Regions from separate parts of the Ruegeria sp. CK3 genome, predicted to be linked through region 1. Evidence: riboswitches for the same ligand, from Rfam matches in the RefSeq annotation. Region 1 holds a riboswitch; each other region holds the start of a gene.

Evidence for each region. Region 1 has a riboswitch for cobalamin ahead of ACR0C3_RS14010 (DUF4198 domain-containing protein). Riboswitches for the same ligand answer to the same signal wherever they lie in the genome.
Region 2: it holds a riboswitch for cobalamin, as region 1 does, so the genes downstream of both, ACR0C3_RS11705 (aromatic ring-hydroxylating oxygenase subunit alpha) here and ACR0C3_RS14010 (DUF4198 domain-containing protein) in region 1, are expected to answer to the same signal.
Region 3: it holds a riboswitch for cobalamin, as region 1 does, so the genes downstream of both, ACR0C3_RS16145 (DUF1636 family protein) here and ACR0C3_RS14010 (DUF4198 domain-containing protein) in region 1, are expected to answer to the same signal.
Region 4: it holds a riboswitch for cobalamin, as region 1 does, so the genes downstream of both, nrdH (glutaredoxin-like protein NrdH) here and ACR0C3_RS14010 (DUF4198 domain-containing protein) in region 1, are expected to answer to the same signal.

Annotation. Positions count from the first base shown of each region.
Region 1 covers NZ_JBQFPV010000008.1:248,741-252,158, forward strand. Annotated here, with positions in the region: gene ACR0C3_RS13995 (enoyl-ACP reductase FabI) at 1-535, shown strand, start outside; gene ACR0C3_RS14000 (hypothetical protein) at 595-774, shown strand; gene ACR0C3_RS14005 (FKBP-type peptidyl-prolyl cis-trans isomerase) at 787-1,215, opposite strand; cobalamin riboswitch at 1,465-1,666, shown strand; gene ACR0C3_RS14010 (DUF4198 domain-containing protein) at 1,795-2,580, shown strand; gene cbiM (cobalt transporter CbiM) at 2,587-3,198, shown strand; gene ACR0C3_RS14020 (cobalt ABC transporter permease) at 3,195-3,418, shown strand, end outside.
Region 2 covers NZ_JBQFPV010000007.1:143,515-146,932, forward strand. Annotated here, with positions in the region: gene ACR0C3_RS11695 (type I glutamate--ammonia ligase) at 1-429, shown strand, start outside; gene ACR0C3_RS11700 (GNAT family N-acetyltransferase) at 543-1,064, shown strand; cobalamin riboswitch at 1,183-1,386, shown strand; gene ACR0C3_RS11705 (aromatic ring-hydroxylating oxygenase subunit alpha) at 1,451-2,722, shown strand; gene ACR0C3_RS11710 (FAD-binding oxidoreductase) at 2,728-3,418, shown strand, end outside.
Region 3 covers NZ_JBQFPV010000010.1:64,545-67,962, reverse strand. Annotated here, with positions in the region: tRNA gene ACR0C3_RS16155 (tRNA-Cys) at 131-204, shown strand; gene ACR0C3_RS16150 (NAD(P)-dependent oxidoreductase) at 244-1,314, opposite strand; cobalamin riboswitch at 1,341-1,544, shown strand; gene ACR0C3_RS16145 (DUF1636 family protein) at 1,628-2,008, shown strand; gene cobW (cobalamin biosynthesis protein CobW) at 2,005-3,060, shown strand; gene cobN (cobaltochelatase subunit CobN) at 3,066-3,418, shown strand, end outside.
Region 4 covers NZ_JBQFPV010000007.1:306,029-309,446, reverse strand. Annotated here, with positions in the region: gene ACR0C3_RS12545 (DEAD/DEAH box helicase) at 1-1,046, shown strand, start outside; cobalamin riboswitch at 1,135-1,326, shown strand; gene nrdH (glutaredoxin-like protein NrdH) at 1,412-1,633, shown strand; gene nrdI (class Ib ribonucleoside-diphosphate reductase assembly flavoprotein NrdI) at 1,649-2,062, shown strand; gene nrdE (class 1b ribonucleoside-diphosphate reductase subunit alpha) at 2,044-3,418, shown strand, end outside.

The sequences.
Region 1 (3,418 bases):
CGACTTTGTTGTCCACGCGATCGCCTACTCGGACAAAAACGAGCTGACAGGCCGGTTCCTGAACACCACACGAGCCAATTTCAAGCACTCAATGGATGTGTCGGCCTACTCGTTCATTGAGGTCGCCCGCCGCGCCTATCCGCTGATGAAGGACAATGGCGGCTCACTGCTGACGCTGACCTATCAGGGCTCGAATCGCGTGGTTCCGAATTACAACGTCATGGGCGTCGCCAAAGCCGCGCTGGAATCGGCGACACGCTATCTTGCCAACGACCTCGGCCCTGAAGGCATCCGTGTGAACGCGATTTCGCCCGGCCCGATGAAGACCCTGGCCGGGGCTGCAATCGGCGGAGCGCGCAAGACCTACAAATTCTGCGACCAGAATGCGCCGATGCGCTCGAACGCTACGCTTGAGGCCGTTGGCGGCACAGCGGTTTACCTGACCTCGGATGCGGGGGCTTGCACCTCGGGCGAGATCATCAGGGTGGATGGCGGTTTCCACGTGCTTGGAATGCCACAGCCGGATTTCATGTGACCATATCTTTCCCAGACGCCGCCAAGATTTGACCATCTTTCGGCGTCAGGGATATGGGCATGAGCAAAACCGACCAGATCCTTGCCAGCAATACGCGTGGCACCCAGACCAGACGGAAAACGGGGTTCCTAAGCCCCCGCGCCCGTTTTCTGCTTTTAACGCTGACCACATTGCTGGTGTTGTTCGTGTTCTTCACGCAACCGCAGGTCCGTGCAGCGCTTGACGGGCTTTGGGGCTAAGACCTCAAGCCTTCAGTTCACCGAGACAACCTCAATATCGAAGATCAGGTCCTGCCCGGCCAGCGGGTGATTGGCGTCCAGCGTCACCGTGGCCTCGTTCGCCTCGACAACCGTTACCGGCAGCGCCTGACCATCGGGGGTCTGCATCTGCAACTGGGTTCCCGGCTCTAGTGGGATATCATCCGGAACACCCTCACGCGGGATGTCCTGCCGCATCGCCGGGTTGATCGGGCCATAGGCGTCGACACAGGCAATCTCGACCCGCTTCTTGTCACCAACCGCCAGTCCTGGCATCGCACTGTCCAGGCCGGGTATGATCTGGCCCGAACCGACAACAAATTCCAAAGGATCGCGCCCGTCCGAGCTGTCAAAGACGGTCTCGTCTAGCAGCGTGCCGGTATAGTGGATGCGAACTGTGTCGCCTTGTTTGATCTCGGACATTGGGCCTCCGGGGCTTGTGGGGAATTGGGCGCCGAACACAAGCGCGCTACGCCGGAGTCTGACGCGGCGCAGGATGCATGCATCTGATTCTGATGTCCAGATTGCGGTGCAGGCATGCGCGTCCTCTTGTCGTCGCTTACACACGTGCCTTCAATACCGAGCGGGCAGAACAGGAACATCCGCTCCTATCGACAAGATGTTATCGCTACAGTCTTAAATAGAGATTGACCGGTGATGGGAATCTCTGCCATCAGCGTCCTCATGTCCGGTTCCGGGTTCGCCCGGAGAAAAGGGAATGCGGTGCGGGGAATTCTGATCCACCCAATGCCGCAACTGCCCCCGCAACTGTAGGCGGTGAGCAGGGCTGACACGCCACTGGGGTCCACCCGGGAAGGCCAGCCCCATGCTTTGACCCGCGAGTCAGGAGACCTGCCGGATATGCACCCTCGGAAGGGGTGTGTCACCGATGCCGGGGTGTGCATTGGGCCGATACCCTCATTTTGGGTAAATGGCTCCGTTCGTCCCGATATCAAGCAAGAAACGTGCCGGGGTTGGCACGAAGGACGAAGGAAAGACCTTGTGAAGAAATTATTTTGCACGGCTGCGGCTGCGCTGGCGATTCCAGCGATGGCGCACGCACATTTTCTGCTGGAATACACCACGGACACACTGATCGAGGCGCCGGGCGACGTGCCGGTCAAGCTGATCTTCTGGCACCCGTTTGAAAACGGCCATGTCATGGATCTGGACAAGCCGCAGGAATTCTACGTGATCCACAATGGCGAAAAGACCGACCTGTTGGACACGCTGGAGCCCATCCGGTTTTCGAGCCCCGAAAACGAAGGCGCGGCCTTTCAAGGTTCTGTCCCGGTCAAGCGTTCGGGCGACTATGTGATGGTCACCGTGCCTCAGCCCTATTACGAAGAGGCCGAAGATATCTATATCCAGCAGATCACCAAGGCGTTCCTGAACCGCAACGAATTGCCGACCGACTGGATGAACCCCGCAGGTCTGGCGACCGAGATCGTGCCGCTGAACAAGCCCTACAACATCATCGCAGGCTCGACCTTCACCGGTCAGGTTCTAGCAAATGGCGAACCGGTTGCCGGCGCTGAGATCGAGATCGAATACATGGCCGCCAAACCCAGCTTTGACAGCCAAGCTTCGTCCGAGCCTACCGTTTCGCCGATGCCCGGAGGCGCTGTTGTCGCCATTTCCGACGCCAATGGCTATTTCTCCTTCGGTGTGCCGAAAGCCGGATACTGGGGCTTTGCCGCGCTGGGTTCTGGTCCGGAGACCGAACATGAAGGCAAAGAGCTGAGCCAGGACTCGGTGATCTGGATCCGCGCCTGGGACATGGAGTAACCCCCGATGCACATCGTCGACGGAGCCCTATCCAACCCGGTCGTCATCGGCGGAGCAGTTGCCGCCGCTGGTGGGGTTGCCATGGGCCTCAGGTCGCTGGATCTGGACCGCATCCCCACGGCAGGGGTGCTAGCGGCCAGTTTCTTCGTGGCCTCTCTGATCCACGTGCCGATCGGGCCGTCGTCGGTGCATCTTATTCTCAACGGTCTGGCCGGGCTTCTGCTCGGCTGGGCCGCCTTCCCGGCCCTGTTTGTGGGTCTGCTATTGCAGGCCGTTTTCTTTGGCTTCGGCGGGCTGACGGTGCTGGGGATCAACACGCTCAACATCGCCTTTCCGGCCGTACTGGCGGGGCTGCTGTTCCGGCCCCTGATTGGGCGTGGTTCACCTGTTCATGGCGCGATCTGGGGCGGCATTGGCGGCGCCTTTGCCATTGCAGCCACGACCGTCATGGTGGGCAATTCATTGGCCCTTTCAGGGGACGAATTCCTCCCTGCCGCCAAGCTGGTCTTCTTTGCCCACATCCCGGTTATGATAGTCGAGGCCGTCCTGACCGGATTTGCCGTTCTTCTCGCGCGAAAAGTCAAACCTGAACTGTTCCTGACAAGGCCCGCCACATGAGAAAGATTGCGCTCATCCTGGCCCTATGCGCGGCCCCTCTGCCCGCGCTGGCCCATAAGGTGATTGCCGGAGTCTTTGCGTCCGGCGATGCGATCGAAGGGGAAATCGGCTTCTCCAACGGCACCATGGCGACCGATACCGAGGTTGTCGTGACCGATCCAAACGGGGTCGAGCTGGGTCGGGCCACGACCGACGCAGACGGGTTCTTCATCTACACGCC
Region 2 (3,418 bases), on a different contig from region 1:
AATCTGGGTTTTCGCGACCGCGAGGCTTCCTTTCGGATTTGCCCGGTGACCGCAAAAGACCCAGCCTCGATCGCCGGGCAGTTCAACATCGAATACCGTGCGGCGGATGCTGCAGCTTCGCCTCATCTGGCGCTTGCGGCGGTTGTCATGGCCGGGACGCAGGGGATCGAAGAGGGGCTACCCGCGCCCGTTCCAACCGAAGAGGATCTTTCGCTGTTGGACGTCGCAGAACTGAACCAAAGGGGGCTGGTGCGCTTGCCTCAGACTTTGGAAGTTGCGCTCGACCGGTTCGTTTCCAACCCGGTTGTGACCGGCTGGTTCCCCGCAGGCTTTGCCGAGGTGTACCAAGCTCACAAGCAATCCGAGATCGCGACAACCGAACATCTGGACACAGACGCACGCTGCCGATTGTACGAAGAAACATATTGACCTGAGCGGTTCGTCTTGCCGAAGCTTGCCCAATGCGACCTCTGGGGCGTCGTTTGGGTAATCTCGCGCCGTATGACGCGTGCAAGCTGTTTAGCTAAGGATAGGGATGGATCATGAGCCGTTCAGAAACCGATGCTATCTTGAATGTGCATAGGCTGGCTTTTGGCGAAGCGGAAGGTGAAGAAATCGCTCAACTCGCCGAAGATCTCCTTGAGCATCCGGAAACGATTTCAATCAGCGTAAGGCGCAAGGGGCAGATCGCGGGCAATGTCATGTTCACCCCGTTTGTCTTCCAGGGTCACCCGGACGTTAAATGCTATCTTCTTGCGCCCTGCGGTGTCTCCCCCGAGTATCAAGGCCTAGGAGTTGGCAGAGAGATGATGGAGACCGGCATCATGCACTTGAGGTCCATTGGAACAGACGCTGTCTTCGTGTTGGGCGTGCCGACTTTCTACCCCTTGTTCGGGTTTGTCCCGACTGACAAAGAGATACCATATCCTGACCTTCTGACGATCCCCGAGGCATGGATGACGCTTGAGCTCACTGCAGGATCGGTTGAAAAACTGGGGGGAAAAACACTTGCGATTGCGCCCTTCATGCACGCGCATCTCTGGGACACATCACAACACGAGTGAATTTAGTTTTTTGTTCTTGCCTCAAACCGCAGCCCTGTTTCAGGTCTCCATTTTTGCTGGCCATGTCTGTTTTGTTTCTGGAAATGTCGCAAGGCTTTCAGCCGCGAATCCTTCCCCGAGTAGGTTGCGCATGTGAGGTGCTGCTGTCTGATTCTCAGGCGGCAGAGAATTGGGAAGCCGGTGCAATTCCGGCGCTGCCCCCGCAACGGTAAGAAAGGTCAGGTTCGACAGGTGACCACTGGGAGGAGGATCCCGGGAAGGTGTCGAAACCGGGCGTAAGCCCCTTTCAAGTCCGGAAACCAGCCTTGCATATATGTCAAACTGCGGGTGGCGGTGGGGGCACAAGTTTCGGACGTGATCCTCGCACGGCTCCGGACTGGCCTCTTATGTCATCTGCCCAAGCTGAGCCGCAGGGCGCGGCAGGAGAGCCAGAAGTGAGCAACGTTCAAAGCCTGTTGGCGCGTCGAAACCCGGCCTATGCCCTTGAGCAGGCGTTCTATACCGATCCAGATGTCTTTCAGGCGGATCTTGAGGCCATCCACTACCGCAACTGGCTATTTGCCATTCCGGCATGTGAACTGGTGAAAACAGGCGACTATGTGACCTACACTGTAGGCGCATACCGCGTGATCATTGTGCGCGGCGCGGACAACCAGATCCGGGCCTTCCACAATACCTGCCGCCATCGCGGGTCAATCATCTGCAAAGCGGCCAAGGGGAACTCGCCCAAACTGGTCTGCCCCTATCACCAGTGGACCTATGAGCTTGACGGCTCATTGCTGTGGGCGCGTGATATGGGGCCTGATTTCGACCCCAAACAACACGGGCTGAAAACCGTTCACTGCCGTGAACTGGCCGGGCTGGTCTATATCTGTCTTGCGGATGAAGCGCCCGATTTCGACACTTTCGCCAATAGAGCACGGCCCTATCTGGAGCCGCATGATCTAAGCAACGCCAAGGTCGCCTTTGAAAGCACGATCATCGAAAAGGGTAACTGGAAGTTGGTTTGGGAAAACAACCGTGAGTGCTATCACTGCGGTGGCAATCACCCTTCGCTGTGCCGGACCTTCCCTGATGATCCCTCGGTAACCGGTATCGAAGGGGGTGAAACCCCGGCCTTCATGCAAACTCACTTCGACCGTTGCGAGGCTGCGGGAATGCCGTCGCAGTTCTATCTGCATGATGACGGGCAATACCGCCTGGCGCGCATGCCGCTGAAGGAAGGGGCGGAAAGCTACACTCTGGACGGTAAATCCGCGGTGCGTCGCTTTCTTGGCCGTTCGCCCTTTGCGGATGCGGGGACGTTGCTGAAGTTCCACTATCCCAGCACGTGGAACCACTTCCTGGCCGATCATTCGATTGTTTTCCGGATCACGCCGGTCAGCCCGACCGAGACCGAAGTCACCACGAAGTGGCTGGTCAACAAGGATGCGGTCGAAGGGGTCGACTATGATGTCAAGCGCCTGACCGAGGTCTGGATGGCCACCAATGACGAAGATCGCCGCGTGGTGGAAGACAACCAGATGGGCATCAACAGCCCCGCCTATGTGCCGGGACCGTATTCGGGGATCCAGGAATCCGGTGTTCTGCAATTCACCGATTGGTATTGCAGTGCCCTGGCGCGCCACCTTGCACCTGACACGATGGCGGCGGAGTGACGGAGATGAAAGATCTGAACGCTGTTGCCTCGATCTGGCAAGATAGTGAGACGCTGGAATGCGTCTCGGTCGTGCCCGAGACGCCAAACACTGCCAGCTTTACTTTCCGCGCTCCTTCCGGGGCCTTGTTTGCCTACCATCCCGGTCAATTCCTGACGCTCGAGATCCCGGCGCCGGGGCAGCCGAGAGGCGTTGTGCATCGGACCTATACGATCTCGTCATCCCCATCGCGTCCACGGTCCATTACGATCACGGCCAAGGCGCAACCGGACAGCATCGGCACGCGCTGGATGCTGGACAATCTGCAGCCGGGTATGCGGATGCGGGCGATTGGCCCAGCCGGTCTGTTCACCAATGCTGAAAGCACAGCGCCCAAGTATCTGTTCATCTCGGCGGGGTCGGGCGTCACTCCGATGATGTCGATGACGACCTGCATGTGGGACGAAGGTCGCGATCTGGATGTCGTCTTTATAAACTGCGCCAAACGTCCGTCCGAGATCATCTTCCGCCAACGGTTGGAACAGATGGCAAGCCGGACGCCGGGTCTGGATCTGAAGTTCGTTGTAGAGGAAGCGGATCGCTACAGCCCCTGGACCGGCTACCAGGGTCAGTTCAACCAGCTGATGCTGGGCCTGATGGCCCCAGACTATCTGGACCGTGAGGTCTATTGCTGCGGTCCTGAGCCGTTCATGCAAG
Region 3 (3,418 bases), on a different contig from region 1:
ATCCGTTTAGACTGGCCGCCCACAAATATTGATTTGCGGCCCAAAATCGACGGCAATCCTCTGGACGCCCCCGATGAAAGCTGCTAAAAGGCCCACCACACCACGGCAAGTATTTGATTTTGCTTGAAAAGGCGAGTTGGCGGAGTGGTGACGCAGCGGATTGCAAATCCGTGTACACCGGTTCGATTCCGGTACTCGCCTCCACATCCCACTCCTCTAAATATAGTCTACAGAAATCAGTTTTCAGGAGGAACGCCCCTGAGGCACGACTTCGTACCCTGGTTCTTCCGGCTCATCGTCCTGCATTTCCGTAGGAAAACCCGGTGCGCGAATGTCCAAGCCGGTGGCTTCTTCAAGGCGTTTGATGATGTTTGGCGACAGCTCACGCTCGCCAAACCGGGCGATGCCATCCTCAAAGATCTTGATCATCACCGGATTGATTTCCAAAGGAACACCGGCGCGGTCGGCGACGTCCTGAAACAGGCCGATATCCTTTTTCACCAAGTCCATCGTAAACGAAATATCGCGCGAACCGTTCAAGATCACCTGGCTTTCGGTTTCGTGCACGAACGATGTCCCTGACGAAATCTTGATGGCCTCATAGGTGGTGTTCAAATCCATCCCGGCAGCCTTGGCGGTGACCAACGCTTCAGCACAGGTGATTAGGTTGGCCGTGGCCAGATAGTTGGTCAGTACCTTCAGAACCGAGGCCGAGCCGAGCTCTCCGGTGTGCAGAACACGCCGACCCATGGTGGTCAGGAAGGGCAGAATGCGCTCGAACGTGTCGCGATCGCAGCCAGCGAAGATCGAGATATTGCCCGTCGCCGCGCGGTGACAGCCACCCGAGACAGGGCAATCGACGGCGGCCCCTCCGCGCTCCAGAACCAATGCACCCAACCGCTTGACCTCGGCCTCGTCAGTGGTGGACATCTCCATCCAGATCTTTCCGGGACCAACCTCTGGCAACATCTCCTGCATCACCGCGTCCGAGGCCGCAGGCGACGGCAGGCAGGTGATCACGGCATCGCAATCGCGCATCATCTGGGCCGGGCTTTCAGCCGCTTTGGCCCCCTGCGCGACAAAGGCCTCGACCAGATCGGAACTCAGGTCATGAACTGTCAGATCGATTCCATTGCGCAGCAATGACCCCGACAGCTTGCCGCCCACATTCCCAAGCCCGATAAAACCTACTTTCATGGATTTCGCCTCCGTTTGCGATTTGAGGCCATGCGACCATGCATCGGCGTCCTGTTCATGCCGCCTAGCGACGCTGGCAGGTCGCTTTTCAACGTGCCGCAGCAGTCTGAGCTCCATCGCGCTTGACAAGCTGCAGGTGCGTGCCGCATGAGCCTCATGTTGGTGTCTGTGAGAACAGATGAAAAGGGAATGCGTCAACGGGTTTTCCGCCAAACGCAGCCGCCCCCGCGACCGTGACCGGAGAGGGTGCCCAAGCCACTGGCGCAAAGCCGGGAAGGTGGGACATCCGACAGAGGACAACTCTGACATCCGCAAGCCGGGAGACCTGCCAACGCCCGAAGATGAAACCGGACGGGGTGTTCCGGTGTCGGGTCAAGGGACCCGCATGAAACCCCGTCCCCCACGATGAGGATTTGGGGGGATGAGAGACATGACCGAGACCGCTCCGGTCGAATTGCTGGTTTGCACCACCTGTCGTCGCGGGCTGCCCGTTGAAGACGATGCGAAACGCCCCGGCACCCTGTTGCATAAGGCGCTTGAACAGGCGGACCTGCCGGAAGGGATTATCCTGAAAGCCGTGGAATGCTTGTCGAACTGCAACGAGGGCTGTTCCATCGTGCTGCGCGGCGGCCCGGATCGCTGGACCTTCGTTTATGAACATCTGAACGAAACAGACCATGTCGACGTGATCGTTGACGGCGCTACCAAGTACCTCGCGACCGAGGACGGCTTGGTCAAATGGCGCGAACGCCCCGAACATTTCCGCAAAAACTGCGCAGCCCGCATTCCCCCGATTGGAGCCCTGAAATGAGCAACTTGGAAAAACTCCCCGTCACCGTGATCACTGGCTTCTTGGGCTCGGGCAAAACGACTCTGGTGAAGCACCTGATGCAGAACCCGCAGGGCAAGCGTCTGGCGGTGGTGGTCAATGAGTTCGGCGATGTTGGCGTCGACGGCGATATTCTGAAGTCCTGCGCCATCCCGGATTGCCCAGCGGAGAACATCATGGAGCTGGCGAATGGCTGCATCTGCTGCACCGTGGCCGATGACTTCATCCCAACCATCGAAGCTCTGATGGCGCTGGAGCCGCGTCCCGATCACATCCTGATCGAAACCTCCGGCCTCGCCCTGCCCAAGCCACTGCTGAAGGCGTTCGACTGGCCCGATATCCGATCGAAAATCACCGTTGATGGCGTGATCGCGCTGGCCGATGCCGAGGCCGTCGCCGCTGGTCGCTTTGCGCCGAATGTCGAAGCGGTGGACGCTCAGCGCCTGGCCGACGATTCGATCGACCATGAAACGCCCCTATCCGAGGTGTTCGAGGATCAGATCTCCTGCGCCGACATCATCCTGCTGACCAAGCCCGATCTGGCCGGTCCCGAAGGCGTGGCCAAAGCGAAGGAGATCATCGCCGCCGAGGCCCCTCGTCCGCTGCCCGTGGTTGAGGTTGCCGAAGGTGCTGTGGATGTCCGCGTCGTTCTGGGTCTTGAGGCTGCAGCCGAGGATGACATGGACGCTCGTCCATCGCATCACGACGGTCACCACGATCACGAGCATGACGATTTCGAAAGCATCATCGTTGATCTGCCGGAACAGTCCGATCCTGCCGATCTGGTCGCCAAGATCGAACGTCTGGCCAATGAGCTGAACATCCTGCGCGTCAAAGGCTATGCCGCCGTTCAAGGCAAACCGATGCGCCTGCTGGTGCAGGCCGTTGGTGCCCGTGTGCGTCATCAATACGACCGCCCGTGGGAGCCCGGTGAAGACCGCCGCTCGCGCATGGTGGTGATCGCCGAGCATGACGACATCAAAGAAGCAGAAATCCGCGATATCCTTGCGGGTGTCACCGAGGCCGCCGAGTAAGCTCCATGCACGTCGTCTTCCGCGAAAGCCACGGGTTAGAAGAAACGGAAACCCCAACCGATCTGGGCCAAAGCCCGGCGGATTTGGTGGTACTGTCCTTCTCGGACAGCGACCTTGGCGCTTTCGCGGCGGGCTGGCATCGCGGTGGCGGGCCGGAGGGGCGTATGCCCACGATGCGGTTGGCGAACCTGACGGCGTTGAAGCATCCTCTGTCCGTCGACACCTATGTGGAACAGACGCTGGAGGGTGCCAAGGGCATTCTGATCCGTCTCATTGGCGGTGTGCCTTATTGGGCCTACGGGCTGCAGCAGGTTCTGTCACTTGCGCAGGCCAAGGGGATCGCGCTGGCCGTCCTTCC
Region 4 (3,418 bases), on a different contig from region 1:
CGAATGCGCTGCAAGCCATGCGCGACGGACGCGCCCGCGTCTGTGTTGCGACCGATGTGGCCGCGCGCGGCATCGACCTGCCGAACCTTGATCTGGTGATCCACGCGGAACTGCCGAACAGCCATGAAACGCTGTTGCACCGCTCGGGTCGAACCGGACGCGCCGGGCGGAAGGGCGTCAGCGCGCTGATCGTGCCGCCTGCATCGTTCAAAAAGGCGCAGCGCCTGCTGAAATTCGCCAAGCTGACCGCCGATTGGGGGTCTGCGCCCTCAGCCGATGAGGTTCAGGCGCAGGACATGCAGCGGATGTTCAGCTCGGACGACTGGACCGTGGATGTGACCGAGGGCGAAAGTGCTCTGGTTGATGATCTGGTCTCGCGCTTTTCACCGCAGCAACTGGCGGCGGCCTATCTGCGTCAATACGGGCGCAAGCACTCCGCCCCCGAAGAGCTGAGCGACGCACAAGATACCGCGCCAAAGCCGAACGTTCCCTTCGGCCCAAGCGTGTGGTTTTCGTTGTCGGAGGGACACAACGAAAACGCCTCGCCTCGCTATTTGCTGCCCATGTTGTGCAAGGCGGGCAAGATTACCAAAGACGATATCGGCGCGATCCGCATTGCTGACACCGAAAGCTACATCGAGATTCGCGAAAGCAGCGTTGAAGGCTTCCTGAAGGCCATCGGCCCCGAGATGACGGTCGAAGGCACCAAGACCCTGGTGCAACTGGACGCGCCGCCTGCCCTTGCCGGTGGTGGCCGCAAAGGTCCCAAGCGCGACTTCAAAGGCAAGAAGCGCCCCGAACGTGCTGAACGTCCGGCCCGCGCGGCTGAGCCACAGCCCGCAAAACCGCGCCGCAAACCTGCCGAGAAACCCAAGCCCGAAACGCGGCCCAAACGGGATGAGGCCCCCTCGGGCGATCAGGACAAGAAACATGCGCGCCGTCCGAAGGGCCCGCCTCCGCCCAAAGGCAAGCCAAGCAGCAAGAAAAACCGCGCGCGGGCGACTGCGATGAAGGGTGGCAACGCGATGCCCAAGCGGAAAAAGTAGGCCGCTTTAGCGCACGTGACTGGTTGTGCAAGCGAAGAAATTTATTTTCCTCGCCGCACCATATATTGACAACACGCCACCACCAACCCCAATATGGTGTTGCTTCGGTTCTTTCGATTCCTGTTGAAAGCTAAGAGGGAAACCGGTGAAAAACCGGCGCTGCCCCCGCAACTGTAAGCGGATAGTTCGGCTGAATACGCCACTGAAAGCGTGCTTTTGGGAAGGCCAGTCCGAACGTCAATCCGCGAGCCAGGAGACCTGCCGCAAGCAAAGAAAGAGAACCGCGAACGGAGGGTTCGGGGGCGTGTTCAGGGTTCATTTTGCCCGCAGCGTCCTCGGCATTCATTAAAAGGACAGAGGACGACATGAGCATTACCGTATATTCCAAACCCGCATGCGTACAATGCACCGCCACCACCCGCGCGCTGGATGCAAAAGGCATCACCTATGACGTCATCGACCTGACCCAAGATGACAGCGCCATGACCCATGTGACCGAGCTGGGCTATCGTCAGGCCCCTGTCGTTGTGGCGGGCAGTGATCACTGGTCGGGTTTCCGCCCGGACATGATCGCCCAACTGGCCTGACCCATGGCCGCGCCGATCCCGGCGCTGGTCTATTTCTCATCGAAATCCGGAAACACCCACCGCTTTGTCTCGCGGCTGGGCCTGACTTCTTTCCGCATTCCGAGCGGGATGGACCCGCTGCCTGACCCCGCACACCCCTATGTGCTGATCAGCCCCACCTATGCCGATGGCGAAGGGCGCCGGGCGGTTCCGAAACAGGTGATCCGGTTTCTGAACGACCCGGACAGACGCACCGGGATCGTTGGGGTGATCGGCACAGGCAACCGCAATTTCGGTGCGACCTACGCTTTGTCCGGTCGCATCATCGCCCAGAAATGCAACGTACCGCTGCTCTCCACGTTTGAGCTGGCCGGCACAGAGACCGACATCGCCCGCGTCCGCGCCGGGCTGGAAAAACTAGGGAGAAACCTATGCTCGACAGCAGCGTAAACGAGCAGGACTATCACGCATTGAACGCGATGCTGAACCTCTACGATGGTGAGGGTAAGATCCGCTTCGATGCCGACCGTATGGCCGCGCGGCAGTATTTCCTGCAGCACGTCAACCAGAACACCGTGTTCTTCCACTCGCTGGATGAAAAGCTCGGGTATTTGGTGTCCGAAGGCTACTACGAAGAGGCCGTTCTGGACCAGTATTCCAAGAACTTCATGCGCAAGATCTGGGATGCGGCCTATGCCAAGAAATTTCGGTTCCCGACCTTTCTAGGCGCATTTAAGTATTACACCTCATACACGCTGAAAACCCGTGACGGGCAGCGGTTCCTGGAACGCTATGAGGACCGCGTCGTCATGACCGCGTTGGCGCTGGCGCGCGGCGATGAGGCGCTGGCCCTGTCCTTCATGGAGGAAATCCTCGACGGTCGCTTCCAACCCGCCACGCCTACCTTCCTGAACGCGGGCAAAGCCTCACGCGGCGAGCTGATCTCGTGCTTCCTGCTGCGGCTTGAGGACAACATGGAGAGCATCGGGCGCGGCATCAACTCGGCCCTGCAACTGTCTAAGCGCGGCGGAGGTGTGGCGCTGCTGCTGACCAACATCCGCGAGCACGGCGCGCCGATTAAGGGCATTGAGAACCAATCCTCGGGCGTGATCCCGGTGATGAAACTGCTGGAGGACAGCTTCTCCTACGCCAATCAGCTTGGCGCGCGGCAAGGTGCGGGTGCGGTGTATCTGAACGCGCACCACCCGGACATCATGCGCTTCCTCGACACCAAGCGCGAAAACGCGGATGAGAAGATCCGTATCAAAACGCTGAGCCTTGGCGTGGTGATCCCTGACATCACTTTCGAGCTGGCGAAGAAAAACGCCGATATGTATCTGTTCTCGCCCCATGACGTGGAAAAGGTCTATGGCGTGCCGTTCTCGGAAATCTCGGTGACCGAGAAATATCACGAGATGGTCGATGACAAGCGCATCCGGAAATCCAAGGTCAATGCGCGTGAATTCTTCCAGACCATTGCCGAGATCCAGTTCGAATCCGGCTATCCCTACGTGATGTTCGAAGACACGGTGAACCGGATGAACCCCATTGCGGGCCGGATCAACATGTCAAACCTGTGCTCCGAGATTTTGCAGGTCAATGAGGCGTCGGAATTCAACAATGACCTCAGCTATGCGCATCTAGGCACGGATATCTCTTGCAACCTCGGCTCGCTGAACATTGCCAAGACGATGGATGGCGGTGATCTGGGCCGTACTGTCGGCGCTGCGATCCGCGCGCTGACGGCGGTGTCCGAAATGTCAGCAATCGACTCGGTGCCGTCGGTGCGTCGAGGCAATGATGAAA